DNA from 3 places in the Lentzea flaviverrucosa genome. Region 2 is predicted to be linked to each of the others. Evidence: riboswitches for the same ligand, from Rfam matches in the RefSeq annotation. Region 2 holds a riboswitch; each other region holds the start of a gene.
What was found. A riboswitch is a leader RNA that binds a small molecule or an ion and turns the genes downstream of it on or off. The one in region 2 is predicted to bind glycine.
Positions count from the first base shown of each region.

Region 1: linked by a shared signal. The riboswitch ahead of gcvP (aminomethyl-transferring glycine dehydrogenase) and the one ahead of gcvT (glycine cleavage system aminomethyltransferase GcvT) in region 2 are both predicted to bind glycine.
Region 3: linked by a shared signal. The riboswitch ahead of gcvH (glycine cleavage system protein GcvH) and the one ahead of gcvT (glycine cleavage system aminomethyltransferase GcvT) in region 2 are both predicted to bind glycine.

Region 1 covers NZ_QQAU01000019.1:31,074-36,678, forward strand. Annotated here, with positions in the region: gene DFR72_RS40265 (bifunctional nuclease family protein) at 40-513, shown strand; gene DFR72_RS40270 (MerR family transcriptional regulator) at 844-1,410, shown strand; gene DFR72_RS40275 (Clp protease N-terminal domain-containing protein) at 1,515-2,486, shown strand; glycine riboswitch at 2,543-2,638, shown strand; gene gcvP (aminomethyl-transferring glycine dehydrogenase) at 2,795-5,605, shown strand, end outside.
Region 2 covers NZ_QQAU01000006.1:218,674-224,278, reverse strand. Annotated here, with positions in the region: gene DFR72_RS20830 (CaiB/BaiF CoA transferase family protein) at 1-489, shown strand, start outside; gene DFR72_RS20825 (hypothetical protein) at 827-1,006, shown strand; gene DFR72_RS20820 (hypothetical protein) at 1,171-1,662, shown strand; gene DFR72_RS20815 (hypothetical protein) at 1,784-2,137, shown strand; gene DFR72_RS20810 (DUF3817 domain-containing protein) at 2,152-2,454, shown strand; glycine riboswitch at 2,500-2,590, shown strand; glycine riboswitch at 2,592-2,682, shown strand; gene gcvT (glycine cleavage system aminomethyltransferase GcvT) at 2,782-3,876, shown strand; gene glyA (serine hydroxymethyltransferase) at 3,890-5,155, shown strand; gene DFR72_RS20795 (COG4315 family predicted lipoprotein) at 5,319-5,605, opposite strand, start outside.
Region 3 covers NZ_QQAU01000002.1:536,155-541,759, forward strand. Annotated here, with positions in the region: gene DFR72_RS08550 (LAGLIDADG family homing endonuclease) at 1-513, shown strand, start outside; gene DFR72_RS08555 (winged helix-turn-helix transcriptional regulator) at 592-945, shown strand; gene DFR72_RS08560 (hypothetical protein) at 984-1,601, shown strand; gene DFR72_RS08565 (L-serine ammonia-lyase) at 1,588-2,952, opposite strand; gene gcvH (glycine cleavage system protein GcvH) at 2,981-3,364, opposite strand; glycine riboswitch at 3,428-3,520, opposite strand; gene ald (alanine dehydrogenase) at 3,746-4,858, shown strand; gene DFR72_RS08580 (TetR/AcrR family transcriptional regulator) at 4,928-5,605, opposite strand, start outside.

The DNA of each region.
Region 1 (5,605 bases), on a different contig from region 2:
CGGGTCGTCCCCGAACGGATTAGAGGGAGGCGAGGCCCGATGAGCGAAATGCGTGTCGTCGGCGTGCGGGTGGAGCTGCCCCAGAACCAGCCGATCCTTCTTCTGCGCGAAACCGAGGGCGAGCGCTACCTGCCCATCTGGATCGGCAGTGTCGAGGCCACGGCGATCGCACTCGAGCAGCAGGGCGTCCGCCCCGCTCGCCCGCTCACCCACGACCTCCTCAAGGACGTCATCGGGGCGCTGGGGCGCAACCTCGAGCAGGTGCGGATCACCGACCTGCAGGAGGGCACCTTCTTCGCGGAGCTGGTGTTCGACGGCGACGTGCGGGTGTCCGCGCGGCCCTCGGACTCGGTGGCGCTCGCGTTGCGCGTCGGGGTGCCGATCCACGCCGAGGAGTCCGTTCTGGCCGAAGCGGGCCTCATCATCCCGGACGAGCAGGAGGACGAGGTGGAGAAGTTCCGCGAGTTCCTCGACTCCGTCTCCCCGGAGGACTTCCGCGGCGCGGACACGTAGGCACTGTCGCGGCGTGGACACCTGAGTTTTCTCCGGTGTCGCACTCCGTCTCGCAGGGGCTGAAGGGCAGTTCGTTTGGACGTCCCTCGGTTGGACTACTCACGGTCGTTATGACCGCTAAACGATCACTAAACGTCACCTGAACGTGCTTGTTCGGGTGACGGTATGACTCTCTACCTCAGGTTGAGGGTCGCAACTCCCCGCGCGTCGCGTTGACCTGCCATCGGAGCGGTCTTACCGTCGAACTCGAGTGGACGTCGTTGCTTCACGAGAGTGGACGCGGCGGCTTGACGGTCATGAGTTTCGTGGCCGTTCCGAGGGGAGGCAGGCGTGGTCGAGGAAGCGCCCTTGCGGGCCGAATCCGGGCTGCAGGGTGAACTGTTCCCGGACTCCTCGCTGCCGGACGAGCTCGTCGGTTACCGAGGACCCGCGGCGTGTCAGATCGCGGGCATCACGTACCGGCAGCTCGACTACTGGGCAAGGACCGGGCTGGTCGCGCCGACGATAAGGATGGCGCACGGCTCCGGCAGCCAGAGGTTGTACTCCTTCAAGGACATCCTGGTGCTCAAGGTCGTGAAGCGGCTGCTGGACACCGGTGTCTCGTTGCAGAACATCCGCGTGGCGGTCGACCACCTGCGCCGCCGCGGCGTGCAGGACCTGGCCAAGATCACGCTGTTCTCCGACGGCACGACGGTCTACGAGTGCACCTCGCCCGAAGAGGTCGTCGATTTGCTGCAGGGCGGTCAGGGCGTGTTCGGCATCGCGGTCAGCGGTGCGATGCGGGAGATCTCCGGCACGATCCACGAGTTCCCGGCAGAACGCGCGGACGGCGTCGAGATCGCCCCGATGACCGAGGACGAGCTGACCCGCCGGCGTCGCGAGCGCGCCACCGGCTGACCGGCCCGGCTGATCGATCGGCACTGTGAACGTGGCCGACTGGCGCTGGTGAGTGGCCGGTCGGCAGAAGCGCCCCGATCTTGTTCTTCCCTAGCGTTTCCGGCATGACGATCACCCCCTCCTACCAGGTCGTGAAGGTGCTGGCCGCGGCGACGAAGCGCGCGTTCCGGCTGGAGTTCGGCTTCCTCGGCACCGAGAACCTGCTGATCTCGCTGATCGACACCGTCGGGCCCGGCCGCAAGCTCGGCGTGCGGTCGCTGGCGGCCCAGGCGATGGCGCGGGGGCCGGAGCACTGGGCCGACGACGACGGTGGCGTCGTTCCCGAGGCTCATCCGGACGTCACGGCGTTGATGAACACCGCGTGCGACAAGAGTCTCATCGGGACCGTGCTGCCCGTCAGCCGTGCGCTGGAGGAGTGTCTGCTCGGGGCGGTCGCTCTGGCCGGCGACGGCGTGCTGACCACGACCCACCTCTCGCTCGCGTTGCTGGAGCAGGGTTCCGGGCGTGCCGCCGACCTGTTCGTGCTGCGCGGAGTCGACGTCGAGGCGACGGCCGCCGCTGTGCGGACCGATGCCGCTCGACGCCACGCGGAGGTCGAGGAAGCGCCCGCCGTGCGGTTGCTGCGCAAGGCGGGAGCGCTGGAGGGGGACTCCGGCGGCGGGTACGTGCGCTGGCTGCTGCGCTGGGTCGCGCGCGGCCAGGGACTGGGCGGGCCGGTGCTGACCGTCGTGCGCAACGAGGCCGGACGGCTGGCCGTGGCCGCGCGGCGAGAGGTGTCGTCCCGCGATCTGGTGGAGGCGGTGGTGTCGGTCGACCGCCAGTTGGAGGTGGCGGGCAGGAAGCTGAAGCCGGAGTTCGAGTCGGGCGGGGCGGCGGCGTTGCGCGAGGCGGGGATCGACCTGGCCGCGTTGCCCGTCAGCGGTGGCAGGGTGGAGCGTGCGATGGAACGGGCGAAGCTCGTCGCCGCTCGCCGCGGTGACGCCGTCGTGGGCACCAGGCACCTTCTCGTGGCGCTGCGCGACGACCCCGCCGACCCGGTCGCCGGGACGCTCGCCGGTCTTCCCACTGAGATGTAGGTCGCGTCCCTAGGGACTACGTGAGCTGCCTGCGGGTATTCTTCTCGGGTAGTCGCTGAACTCAGGCGGGAGAGCCCGGGCTTCGAGCCCGGCGCCGAAGGAGCAAGTCCCTCCCCGGGAACCTCTCAGGCATCCAGGACCGCCAGAGCGAGACGCCTCTGGAAAGTGGAGTCCCCCGCAAGGGGAATCCCGCCGACGGTGAAAGCCCATCCTCGTGGTGGGTGAACCTCTCAGGCGCCCTTCGGGGTACGGACAGAGCGGGGAGGGCACAGGACACGTGTGCCCGCAGCCACCCCCGGAGGCGTTTGATGACGCAGGACCGCATTCCGCTCGCCGCTCTCGAGCACGGCACCCCGTTCGCCGACCGGCACGTGGGTCCGCGCCCCGCCGAGCTCGCGCGCATCCTCGACGTCATCGGCGTCGGGTCGCTCGAGGAGCTGGCCCAGCACGCGGTGCCTTCGTCCATCCACGAGCGCGACCTCGTGCTGGACCTGCCCGCCCCGGCCACCGAGACCGAGGCGCTGGCCGAGCTGCGTGAGCTCGCGTCGCAGAACCGCCCGATGACGCAGATGATCGGCCTCGGCTACTACGACACCGTGACGCCGGGCGTGATCCTGCGCAACGTGCTCGAGTCGCCCGCCTGGTACACCGCGTACACGCCGTACCAGCCCGAGATCTCGCAGGGCCGCCTCGAAGCGCTGCTGAACTTCCAGACCATGGTCGGCGACCTGACGGGCCTGCCGGTCGCGAACGCGTCCATGCTGGACGAGTCGACCGCCGCCGCCGAGGCGATGACGCTGGTGCGCCGCGCCGGCAAGTCCAAGTCGAACAAGTTCGTCATCGACGCGGACACGCTGCCGCAGACGCTGGCCGTCATCGAGACGCGCGCCGAGCCGCTCGGCATCGAGATCGTCGTCGCGGACCTGTCCCAGGGCATCGAGGGCCTCGGCCTCGGTGGCGACTTCTTCGGCGTGCTGCTGTCGTACCCCGGTGCGTCCGGTGTGGTGCGCGACCAGGCCGCGTTGATCGAGGAGATCCACGCCGCCGGCGCCCAGGCCGTCGTCGTCGCCGACCTGCTGTCGCTGACGCTGCTGCGCGCGCCGGGTGAGATCGGCGCGGACGTCGTCATCGGCACCACGCAGCGCTTCGGCGTGCCGATCGGCTTCGGTGGCCCGCACGCCGGTTACATGGCCGTCCGGTCCGGTCTGGAGCGCCAGTTGCCCGGCCGTCTCGTCGGTGTCTCCGTCGACGCCGACGGCTCGCTGGCCTACCGCCTCGCGCTGCAGACGCGCGAGCAGCACATCCGCCGCGAGAAGGCCACGTCGAACATCTGCACCGCGCAGGTGCTGCTGGCCGTGATCGCGTCCATGTACGCCGTCTACCACGGTCCCGAGGGCCTGCGTTCGATCGCGACCCGCGTGCACCGCCTGGCCACCGTGCTCGCCACGGGCCTGTGCGAGGCCGGGCTCGACGTCGTGCACGGCGAGTTCTTCGACACCGTCCAGGTGCGCGTCGAGGGCCGGGCCGCCGCCGTCGTCGAGAAGGCGCGCGAGGCCGGCATCAACCTCCGCAAGGTCGACGACGACGTCGTGGCCATCGCCTGCGACGAGAAGACGACCCGCGCGCACATCGTCGCGGTGTGGGAGGCCTTCGGCGTCAACGGGTCCGATGTGGACGCCATCGACGGCGACACCGCCGACGGCATCCCGGCCGACCTGCGCCGCACCTCGGACTACCTGACCCACCCGGTCTTCCACGCGCACCGCTCCGAGACCGCGCTGCTGCGCTACCTGCGCGCGTTGTCCGACAAGGACGTGGCCCTGGACCGCAGCATGATCCCGCTCGGCTCCTGCACGATGAAGCTGAACGCCACCGCGGAGATGGAGTCCATCACGTGGCCGGAGTTCTCGACGCTGCACCCGTTCGCGCCGGTCGAGGACGCCAAGGGCCTGCTGAAGATCGTGTCCGACCTGGAGGCCTGGCTCGCCGAGGTCACCGGCTACGACGCCGTGTCGCTGCAGCCCAACGCCGGTTCGCAGGGTGAGTTCGCGGGCCTGCTGGCGATCCGCGCCTACCACCGCGCGAACGGCAACGCCGACCGCGACGTCTGCCTGATCCCGTCGTCCGCCCACGGCACCAACGCCGCGTCCGCCGTCATGGCCGGCATGCGCGTCGTCGTCGTGAAGTGCGACGACAAGGGCAACATCGACATGGGGCACCTGCGCACCACGGTCGCCGAGCACGCCGACGACCTCGCCGCGATCATGATCACCTACCCGTCGACCCACGGCGTGTACGAGGACACCGTCCGCGAGGTCTGCGGCCTGGTCCACGACGCGGGCGGCCAGGTGTACGTCGACGGCGCGAACCTCAACGCGTTGATCGGCCTGGCCCGCTACGGCAAGTTCGGCTCGGACGTCTCGCACCTGAACCTGCACAAGACGTTCTGCATCCCGCACGGCGGCGGTGGCCCCGGCGTCGGCCCGATCGGCGTGAAGTCCCACCTCGCCCCGTTCCTGCCGAACCACCCGCTGCAGCCGACGGCGGGACCGGCCACCGGTGTCGGCCCGATCTCGGGCGCCCCATGGGGTTCCGCGTCGATCCTGCCGATCTCGTGGGCTTACGTGCGCATGATGGGCGGCGACGGCCTGCGCCGCGCGACCCTGACCGCCGTGGCCGCCGCGAACTACGTGGCCCGTCGCCTCGACGAGCACTACCCGGTCCTCTACACCGGCGAGGGCGGCTTCGTGGCCCACGAGTGCATCCTCGACCTGCGCCCGATCACCAAGGCCACCGGAGTGACGGTGGACGACGTGGCCAAGCGCCTCGCCGACTACGGCCTGCACGCCCCGACGATGTCGTTCCCGGTCGCCGGCACCCTGATGGTCGAGCCGACCGAGTCCGAGGACCTGGCCGAGATCGACAGGTTCATCGACGCCATGATCGCCATCAAGCGCGAGATCGACCGCGTCGGCGCCGGCGAGTGGCCCGTCGAGGACAACCCGCTGCGCAATGCCCCGCACACCGCGGCCTGCGTGACCGTCGGCGAGTGGAACCACCCGTACACCCGCGAAGAGGCCGTGTTCCCGGCGGGCCGGAGCGCGACTCCGAAGATCTGG
Region 2 (5,605 bases):
GGCGAGAACATGCTCGACGGTGGAGTGCCGTTCTACGACGTCTACGAGGCCGCCGACGGGAAGTACGTCGCGATCGGCGCGCTGGAGGAGAAGTTCTACGCGGACCTCGTGCGGGTGCTGGGCCTGGAGGACGCACCCTCGCGCAACGATCCGGCGAACTGGCCTGAGCTGCGGGAACGCATCGCGGCGGCGGTCAAGACCCGGCCGCGGGACGAGTGGGCCGACCTCGCGCGGGACACGGACGCGTGCCTGGCGCCGGTGCTGACCCCTGCCGAGGCGGCACGGCATCCGTACAACGAGGCGCGCTCCACTTTCGTGGACGTGTCCGGTTCGCGGCATCCGGCGCCGGCGCCTCGTTTCGACCGCACTCCCGCGGCCGTTCCCACGGCTCCGGTTCCGGCCGGGACGAACACCGGGGAAGTGCTTGCCGACATGGGTGTGGCGGATGCCCGGATTATGGAACTGCGGCGGTCTGGAGTAATTGGATGAATGTTCGGGTGCGCATTAATAACGCCACGAGGGCGTGACGGTGCGTGATGGGGGACGATCGGCATCCGGGTGAGGGCCGGTGCAACAGTCTCTCTTCCAAGCTGTGGGATGCGAGGGGGTCGTGTTTCACCTCGTGCCCAGGACATCGGCGCTGTTGACGCCCGTCTTTAGCCGCCATTCGGGTGACGTTGGCCGCTGTGCAGGCGTGCGCCGCTGGCAGAACCTGGGAGGAGTTTGGCGTGGTCGTTGTTCATCGCAAGGGTGAATGAGGGACCATGACGGGTGACACGGGCGGTCCGCCGCCCGACCTGTGAACCACACGGACGGAGAGGTACCTGTGAACCTCAAGAAGGTGCTAGTGCTGGCGGGCGTCGCGCTGGTGCTGTTCCTCCTGATCACCCGGCCGGAAGAGTCCGCTTCGGCGGTCCAGACGGCTCTCGGCTGGCTGCGGGAGGGCGCGGAGTCGATCATCACCTTCATCAGGAGCCTCTTCGGGACGGCGACCCCTCTGAGCTAGTGACAGCCGGTGATCCTCGGCCATCTGCGTTGAGCCGGATGGGTGGAATGAGGCCAATCACGCACTGGTAACGGGTGTTCTGGGGATTCAGGGTCTGGCGATTGTCAGACCTACCGAATACCTTCCGCTGCAATGGCCGATCCCCGACCGACGAGGAGGCACATATGGTCGAGGACTCCGGGGTCCACGAGCTGTTGCAGCAGTGGGCGGCTGAACGGTCTGATGACGCAGAGATGCAGGAGGTGAACCGGATCAAGAACGCATGGCTCGCGGAGGCTCCCCCCTCGGCGCCAGGCATCCCCGTGCAGCGGGGAGGCAGGAGCGGGCCGCGTGGCTTGGTCAAGGTCGACTCGGCGGATCCGGCCTACGTGGCCGCGATGCGCAAGCGGGCGCCGGAGGCACCCGAGGCACTGCTCGCCGCCGCGGCGAGCTACTGGCAGCTGGTGGGCGACGTCGCCGAAGCCGAGCAGTGGTGGGACGCGGGCATCAGCCCGTTGGACCAGCGCGCGCTCGACTACCGCGCCGCCGGCCTCTCTCCTGCCGACCTCGGTCGGCGCCTGGGACCGATGACGGTTCTCCAGCACCTCCGCCGCGGTTCTGCCGCAGCCTGGTGCGTCGCACGTCTGCAGAGGCAGCGCCGGGACGGCGTGGCGTAGTGGGAAACGGGCTCTCGGAGGCGGGAGCCCCGTAACCACACACCTCGAAGGGCGGCCTCCTGTCAGGAGGCCTCACCCAAGTAGTGTGGAGGTCGTGCGCGGCCTCCTTACCCCCCAACGAGTGTTGATCGCGTTCGCCTGTCTGGCGGCGCTGATCGTCTGTTGCGGGCTCGCGTACTGGCAGTGGCAGCGCTTCGAGTCCGCCAGCGGCACGTTCCAGAACCTCGGGTACGTGCTCCAGTGGCCGCTCTTCGGCCTCTTCCCCCTCTTCATGGTGTGGCGTTTCCGCCGTTTGGTGCGCCAGAACCGTGACGCGGATCTCGCAGCCGAGCCGGTTGCGCCCGCCCCCAAGCCGGTAGCTACCGTTGACGCCGTCAAACCCGCGCCTGTCGAGCACTTCGACGATGAAGAAGACGCGGAGCTCGCGGCCTACAACCGCATGCTCGCGGACCTCAACGCGCGGGACGGTCGTTGAGCGAAGGCGGGCAGATGAAGGGTGCGTTGACCCGGTTCAGGGTCATGGCTTACGTGGTCGGAGTCTTCCTGCTGCTCCTGGTCGTGGCCATGGTGCTCAAGTACGCCGCGGACATGGACGGCGCGATGAAGGTCGTCGGCCCGATCCACGGCTTCCTCTACGCCATCTACCTGGTGATTTCCGTCGACCTGGCGCTGAAGCTGCGCTGGTCGATCAAGGGCACCGCGCTGGTGCTGGTCGCCGGCACGATCCCGTTCCTGTCCTTCTGGGCGGAGCGCAAGGTGGTCGAGAAGACTGCGCAGGGCGTCCCGCTGTGACGTTTGGCCTGCTAGCGTCTGGGGCTGACAACTGAACACGGCCGTCGATGTCGCGCGGGAGAGTCCCCTTGAGTGGGGACACCGTAGGAGCAACTCCTCCCCGGAATCTCTCAGGTACAGGTACCGCCCGACGAAGGCAACTCTGAAAAGCAGGCTCATCAGCAGCCTCGCCCACGGTGCAAGCCGCGCTCCGCGCGGTGAAGCTCTCAGGCTCATGACAGAGGGGGAGGCTCGCTCTAGTGAGGAGTCTCCGATGGACCGTGTCATTCTTCTGATGCCTCAGCCGGCCGCGTCCGGCTCTTCGGCGCACCCTGGAGGAGCGTTCTGATGTCCCGCCTCACGCCTCTGAACGCCGAGCACGAGCAGCTCGGCGCGATGTTCACCGACTTCGCGGGCTGGCGGATGCCGCTGCGCTACTCGTCCGAACTCGCGGAGCACCACGCGGTGCGCACTACCGCGGGCCTGTTCGACCTCACGCACATGGGTGAGATCGTCCTGACCGGACCGCAGGCCGGTGAGGCCCTCGACTACGCGCTGGTCGGCCACATCTCGGCACTGGCCGTCGGCAAGGCGCGCTACACGATGATCACGCAGGCCGACGGCGGCGTGATCGACGACCTGATCGTGTACCGCCTGGGAGACCAGGAGTTCATGGTCGTCGCGAACGCCTCGAACGCCCTCGTCGTCGCCGAGGCCCTGGTCGAGCGCGCAGCCGGGTTCGACACCGTCGTGACGGACAAGTCGACCGACTACGCGCTGATCGCGATCCAGGGCCCGAAGTCGGTCGAGATCCTCTCCGGCCTGACCGACACCGACCTGTCGACGGTCAAGTACTACGCCTCGTACCCGTCCACCGTGGCCGGTGTCGAGGCGCTGCTCGCCCGCACCGGGTACACCGGCGAGGAGGGCTTCGAGCTCTTCGTCGCGCCCGCCGACGCACCCGCCGTCTGGGCGGCGTTGCTGGGGGCCGGCGAGGCGCACGAGCTCAAGCCGTGCGGTCTCGGCTGCCGCGACACGTTGCGTCTCGAAGCCGGGATGCCCCTGTACGGCAACGAACTCACGACGTCGCTGACGCCCTACAACGCGAACCTGGGCCGCGTCGTGAAGCTCGACAAGCCCGGCGACTTCGTGGGTCGCGACGCGCTGACCAAGGTCGCCGAGTCCGGGGTGGACTCGGTCCTGGTCGGACTGAAGACCCCTGAGCGCCGCGCCCCGCGCCACGGTTACGCGGTGCTCGACGGCGACGAGGTCGTGGGCGAGGTGACGTCGGGCGCGCTGTCCCCGACCCTCGGCTACTCCGTCGCCATGGCCTACGTGTCGAAGGCCAGTGCCGAGCCCGGCACCTCACTGCTGGTGGACGTCCGCGGCAAGAAGCAGCCGGTCGAGGTCGTCGCACTTCCGTTCTACAAGCGCGCCAAGTAGGGAGATCCTCCAGATGTCCGACCAGTTCAACGCTTCCCTCGCGGAGTACGACCCCGAGGTGGCCGAGGCCGTTGCGGCCGAGCTGGCTCGCCAGCAGGGCACGCTCGAGATGATCGCCTCGGAGAACTTCACGCCCGTCTCGGTGCTGCAGGCCCAGGGCTCCGTGCTCACCAACAAGTACGCGGAGGGCTACCCCGGCCGCCGCTACTACGGCGGCTGCGAGCACGTGGACGTCGTCGAGCGCCTCGCCATCGAGCGCATCAAGGCGCTCTTCGGTGCCGGCTTCGCGAACGTCCAGCCGCACTCGGGCGCGCAGGCCAACGCGGCCGCGATGTTCGCACTGCTCGAGCCCGGCGACACGATCCTGGGCCTGGACCTCGCGCACGGCGGCCACCTGACGCACGGCATGCGGATCAACTTCTCCGGCAAGCTCTACAACGTCGTGCCGTACCACGTCGCGGACTCGGACGGCCGCGTCGACATGGCCGAGGTCGAGCGCCTGGCGCAGGAGCACCGGCCGAAGCTGATCGTCGCCGGCTGGTCCGCCTACCCACGCCAGCTGGACTTCGCCGAGTTCCGCCGCATCGCGGACTCGGTCGAGGCCTACCTGATGGTCGACATGGCGCACTTCGCCGGCCTCGTCGCCGCCGACCTGCACCCGTCGCCCGTGCCGCACGCGCACGTCACGACGACCACGACCCACAAGACCCTCGGCGGTCCCCGTGGCGGCGTGATCCTGTCGAACGACGCGGCCATCGCCAAGAAGATCAACTCGGCGGTGTTCCCCGGTCAGCAGGGCGGCCCGCTGGAGCACGTGATCGCGGCCAAGGCGGTGGCGTTCAAGCACGCCGCCTCGCCGGAGTTCGCGGACCGCCAGCGCCGCACGCTCGAGGGCGCGCGGATCCTGGCCGAGCGCCTGTCGCAGGCGGACGTCGCCGCGGCCGGCGTGAAGGTGCTGACCGGTGGCACGGACGTGCACCTCGTCCTCGTCGACCTGGTGAACTCCGAGCTGGACGGCAAGCAGGCCGAGGACGTGCTGCACCAGATCGGCATCACGGTCAACCGCAACGCCGTTCCGAACGACCCGCGGCCGCCGATGGTCACGTCCGGTCTGCGGGTCGGCACGCCGGCGCTCGCGACCCGCGGGTTCGGCGAGGTGGACTTCACCGAGGTCGCCGACGTGATCGCGGAGGCCCTGAAGCCGGGCGCGGCGATCGACGAGCTGCGTGCGCGCGTCGAGGTGCTGGCGGCGAAGCACCCGCTGTACTCCACGCTCTGACGCTGAACGACGAGGGGCGCCACCGGATTTCCGGTGGCGCCCCTTGCGTTGGTGACCCGGGAGCGAAACGACGGGAACCCCGGCCCCTTCCCCAGGGCCGGGGTTTCACCACGTCAGGGTGATGTGTGTTTCAGATGGACCGTCCTAATAGGATGCTGTGGGGTTAGGCAGCGGGTGCCGTGACGCCAGGGGGCAGGCATTCCACGTTGCGCTTGCCGTCAGGCTGGATCACGTACCAGGTACCGCCGACGCCCTGGCCCTTCCAGGCGCCCGGCTTCGGGTCCTGCGAGTACGTGTAGAGAGCCCAGCCGTCGATGGCGACCTGCTTCTTGCCGTCAGCGCGCGTGATCAGCGAGACGAGCTTCGCGTCGACACCTTCGACCTGCGGGATCGTTTCCGAGATCAGCGGCGGCCAGGTGACCGCGCACTGGTTGTTGCAGTTCGACTTGC
Region 3 (5,605 bases), on a different contig from region 2:
TCGCTGATCCTCGTCGACACCTCGGCGTCGATGACGACCGGGGCGATCTCGGCGCGTTCGAAGGTCACCCCGGCGAAGGCCGCGGCGGTCTTCGGCGTCGCGCTGGGCGCGAAGGGCGAGCAGGTCGACGTGGTCGGGTTCGCGGACGGCACGTTCCGGCACGACATCGCGCGCGGTGCGTCGGTCATCCGCGAGGTGGACAGGTTCCTCAAGCGGATCGGCGAGGTCGGGCACGGCACCGACATCGTCGGGTCGCTCAAGCGCACCTACCGGCGCCACGACCGCGTGTTCATCATCTCGGACATGCAGACGATGTCCGGGTACTACGGGCAGGGCGTCTCGGACGTCGTGCCGGCGCACGTGCCGGTCTACGGGTTCAACCTCGGTGGCTACCGGAACGCCGCGTACGCCACCGGCAAGGCGAACCGCCACGAATTCGGTGGCCTCACGGACGCGACCTTCAGGGCTGTCCCGCTGCTCGAAGCAGGTCGTGACGCGACCTGGCCGTTCTGACGGCGTGAGAGCTCTCCATGACGCGGAGAGCTCTCACACTTACTTTCCGTTAGCGCTTTGACCAGGTATGATGCCCGCATGGACTACAACGTGTTCGCGAAAGCGTGCCCGTCTCGTCCCACGCTGGAGCACATCACCGGCAGGTGGGGCAGCCTGACGCTGACCGCGCTCGCCGACGGGCAACTGCGCTTCAACGAGCTGCGCCGCCGTGTCGACGGCGTCAGCGAGAAGATGCTGTCCCAGACGTTGCAGGCACTGGAGCGCGACGGGCTCGTGCTCCGCGAAGCCCAGAACACGAACCCGCCGCGCGTCGACTACAGCCTCACGCCGCTGGGCCGCGAGACGGCTCAGCGGTTGTTGTCGTTGATCGAACTGCTCGAGGGCCGCATGCCCGAGGTGCTCGCCGCGCAGGCCGCGTACGACGCCCGCTGACCAGCTAATCCGCTAGTCCGGCCGCTTACGCTGATCGCGTGAGAGGTTGCGGACTTTGCTGGAGCCAGGCTGAGCTGGACGTGCTCGACGGCGATCCCGAGCTGGTGCCGGCCGTGGTCGTGCAGAAGTTCGCCTGGGAGAGCGCGGACCACTTCGAGCGTGACGAGTACGAGTTCGCCTGGCGAAGGCTCGGGTACCGCGTGGTCCAAGAGCTGGAACGCCTCCCGGACGACAAGCTGACCGCGGGACTGCGATGGGCGCGGTGGCCGAGCTGGCCAGAGGCCGAGCGGACCGCGCTACGCGCACTGATCACCGACCTCATCGTGCGTGTGGCCGGCGACCAGGAGCGCTGGTGGCAGCTGGACGAGCTGATCCAGGCCGCAGCGCAGCTGGACCAGGACATGACTCCGTGGTTGCGCCTCGTCGACGACTTCCAGGACGCGCTCGTCGCCCAGCTCGCCGAGTCCTACTCGATGTACTACACGCACAGCGACGGTCCCGTGCTCACCTGGATGACGTGGGACGACCCTGGAGGGCCGATCGTCGACTGGCTGCTGTCCCCCACGCTGCGCGACCGGCTGTCCGGACTGGACGACCGGAACGCGCAGCGCGCGTTGGAGCTCATCGATCTGATGGTGGAACTCAGCATTCGATGACGTTCACGGCGAGCCCGCCGCGTGCCGTCTCCTTGTACTTCACCGACATGTCCTTGCCGGTGTCCCGCATGGTCTTGATGACCTTGTCGAGCGACACGAAGTGCGAGCCGTCGCCGCGCAAAGCCATGCGCACGGCCGTGATCGCCTTGATGGACGCGACGGCGTTGCGTTCGATGCACGGGATCTGCACCAGGCCGCCGATCGGGTCGCAGGTCAGGCCGAGGTTGTGCTCCATGGCGATCTCGGCTGCGTTCTCGACCTGTTCGGGGGTGCCGCCGAGCACCTCGGCGAGGCCGCCGGCGGCCATCGAGCAGGCCGAGCCGACCTCGCCCTGGCAGCCGACCTCGGCGCCGGAGATCGACGCGTTCTCCTTGAACAGCACGCCGATCGCGGCGGCGGTGAGCAGGAAGCGCACCACGCCGTCGTCGGACGCTCCCGGCACGAACTTCGTGTAGTAGTGCAGGACCGCCGGGACGATGCCGGCCGCGCCGTTGGTCGGTGCGGTGACGACACGGCCGCCTGCCGCGTTCTCCTCGTTGACCGCGAGCGCGAAGAGCGTCACCCAGTCCATGACCCGCAGCGGGTCGGTGACGAAGTGCTCGCCCTCCAGCGACTTGCGCATCTCGGCGGCGCGGCGGCGGACCTTCAGGCCGCCGGGCAGAATGCCTTGCTCGGTGCAGCCGCGTTCGACGCACTCCTGCATGACGTGCCAGATGTGCAGAAGTCCTTCGCGGATCTCGGTTTCCGTGCGCCACGACAGCTCGTTGGCCATCATGATCTCGCTGATCGACAGGCCGGTCTCGCGGCAGCGCGCGAGGAGCTGGTCGCCGGTCAGGAACGGGTGCGGCAACGGCGTGGAGTCCGGTTTGATCCGGTCGGTGCCGCTGGCGTTCTCGTCGACGACGAACCCGCCGCCGATCGAGTAGTAGACGGCCCGCTCGACCGGCTCGCCGTCCGCGTACGCCTCGAAGCTCATCCCGTTGGGGTGCAACGGGAGTGACTTGCGACGGTGCATGACGAGGTCGCGGTCGTGCACGAAGTCGATCTCGTGCGTGCCGCCGAGCTTCAGCCGGCGGCTGGAGATGATCTCCTCGACGCGTTCGGCCGCGGCGGTGGGGTCGACTTCTTCGGGGAGGTTGCCTTCCAGGCCGAGGAAGACGGCCTTGGGGCTGCCGTGGCCGTGGCCGGTCGCGCCGAGCGAGCCGAACAGCTCGACGTGCACGCGGTCCACTTCGGACGCACGCGCGCCGAGCTTCTCGACGAACATCGCGGCCGCGCGCATCGGTCCGACCGTGTGGGAGCTGGACGGTCCGATGCCGACGGAGAACAGGTCGAAAACGCTGATCGCCACTGATCAGTCCTTCGTGGTGGTGGGGCGGTCAGTCAGACTTGGTGAGCTCGGCGTACTTCGCCGCCGTGAGCAGGTTCTCCGCCGAGTCCACGCGGACCCTGAACAACCAGCCGGCACCGTACGGGTCGCTGTTCACGACGGCCGGGTCGTCCACGACGGCGCTGTTGACCTCGATCACCTCACCGGTGACGGGCGAGAACAGGTCGCTCACGGACTTGGTGGACTCCAGCTCGCCGCAGACCTCGTTGGTGACGACCTTGGCACCGACCTCGGGCAGCTGGATGTACACGATGTCGCCGAGCGCGTCGGCCGCGTACTCGGTGATTCCGCAGGTCAGCGGGTCCTGGGTGCCCGGCGTCCAGTCGACCCACTCGTGCTCGACGGTGTAGAGCAGGTTCTCGGGGAACTCCACGGCGCGACTCCTCTGGCTGTGACGGGTCAGGAAACTTGCGCCCCCTCCGCCGTGCAGAGTTGCCTACCCCGGGTGGTCTTGCTGCCTGAGAGTGTGCGGGAGCTTGCCCCTTCGGCGCCTCGACCAGTTCGTCGAGGTCTCTCCCACGCGGGTTCTGGCGCTGGCGCGCCGCGGCCGGTGTTCAGTTGTCCGGGGCGAACGCTATGTGCGGCCCCCGCCGAGTGTCAACGCGGGACGGTCGAGCGGAACGCGAACGGAGCTCAGGTCGCTTTGTCCTGGATGAACAACCAGCGGGGTGGCAGATAGTGCGACCAGCACAGTGACATGACCTTGTGACTGGCCCACATTATGAGATGTCGGCCACCGAACGGAGGAGTCATCGTGCGGATCGCAGTTCCTCGCGAGATCAAGAACCACGAGTACCGCGTCGCTCTCACGCCTGCCGGTGCGCACGAACTGACCAGCCGCGGGCACGACGTCTACGTCGAGCAGGGCGCCGGTCTCGGTTCCGCGATCACCGACGAGGAGTACCTCGCCGCGGGCGCCAAGATCCTCCCGACCGCCGATGACGTGTGGGCGGAGGGTGACCTGGTTCTCAAGGTCAAGGAGCCGATCGCCGAGGAGTACCCCCGTCTCCGCGCCGGCCAGACCCTCTTCACGTACCTGCACCTCGCCGCCGACAAGCCGCTGACCGAGGCGCTGCTGGCGTCCGGCACCACGGCCATCGCCTACGAGACCGTGCAACTGCCGAACCGCTCGCTGCCGCTGCTCGCCCCGATGTCCGAGGTCGCGGGCAGGCTTGCCCCGCAGGTCGGCGCGTTCTCGCTGATGAAGCCCTCCGGTGGCCGCGGCGTGCTGCCCGGCGGCGTCCCCGGCGTCGCCCCGGCCCGCGTGGTCGTCATCGGCGGCGGTGTCGCCGGCGTCAACGCCGCCACCATCGCCGTCGGCATGGGCGCGGACGTGCAGATCCTCGACACCAACGTCGACCGCCTGCGCCAGATCGACGCCCAGTTCCAGGGCCGTCTGCGCACGCTCGCCTCGAACTCGTTCGCCATCGAGCAGGCCGTCCGCGAGGCCGACCTGGTCGTCGGCGCCGTGCTCGTCCCCGGTGCCGCGGCCCCGAAGCTCGTCTCGAACGCGCTGGTCGCCGACATGTTGCCGGGTTCGGTGCTCGTCGACATCGCCATCGACCAGGGCGGTTGCTTCGAGGACTCCCGCGCCACGACGCACGCCGAGCCGACCTACGAGGTCCACAACTCGGTGTTCTACTGCGTCGCGAACATGCCGGGCGCCGTCCCGCGCACCTCGACCTACGCGCTGACCAACGTGACGCTGCCGTACGCCGTCGCGCTGGCCGACAAGGGCTGGGAGAAGGCGCTCAAGGACGACGCTTCGCTCGCCCTGGGCCTCAACGTCCACGCCGGACTGCTGACCAACGGCCCGGTGGCCGAGGCGACCGGCCTCGTGCACACGCCGCTGGAGACCGTGGTCTGAAAGCCAACTGAATGACTGAGGCCCCCGCACGCGTGAATCGCTGCGGGGGTTTCGCCTATCCGCCGTTGCTCACGACCGCAACGCCTCCACCTTCGCCTTGACGCCTTCGATCACGCAGTCCAGCCCGAACTCGAACTGGCGCTCGAGCGACCACAGCTCGTGCTCGTCCAGCATCGCGACGTACCGGGGGTGCTTGTCCCGGTAGAGGTCGGCGATCTTGTCCATGTCCGGCGGCGGCGAGTCCATCCCGCCGCGGCCGATGAAGTTGACCTCGGCGATCGCGTACCCGTTGACGAAGCTGCCCACCGTGGAGATCGACTGGGCGGCGGCCACGGTCGACAGCCCGGCGCGCAGCATCGGCCCGAACATGGCGTCCGCGTACGCCACGGCGTTCGGGCCGATGGTGTTGAACTCCCCGATCCCGCGGATCCACCACGGGTGCTTGAGCGCGAGCTGGCGCAACTCGCGCATCATCGCGCGCACCGCGGTCTCCCAGTCGGTCTCGGGATCGGGGAGGGTGAACTCGCCGTAGACCTCGTCGAGGCAGAGCTCGATCAGCGCGTCCTTCGTCGGCACGTGCCAGTACAGCGACATCGGCGCCGCGCCCAGTTCGGCCGCGAGCTTGCGCATCGAGAGCTTCTGCAGACCGTGCGCGTCCAGCATCTCCATGGCCTTGCGGACGATCGCCTCCCGGCTCAGGCCGAGGGGCTGCCCGCTGCTGGGCCTGGGTTTGCCGAACCACACGCT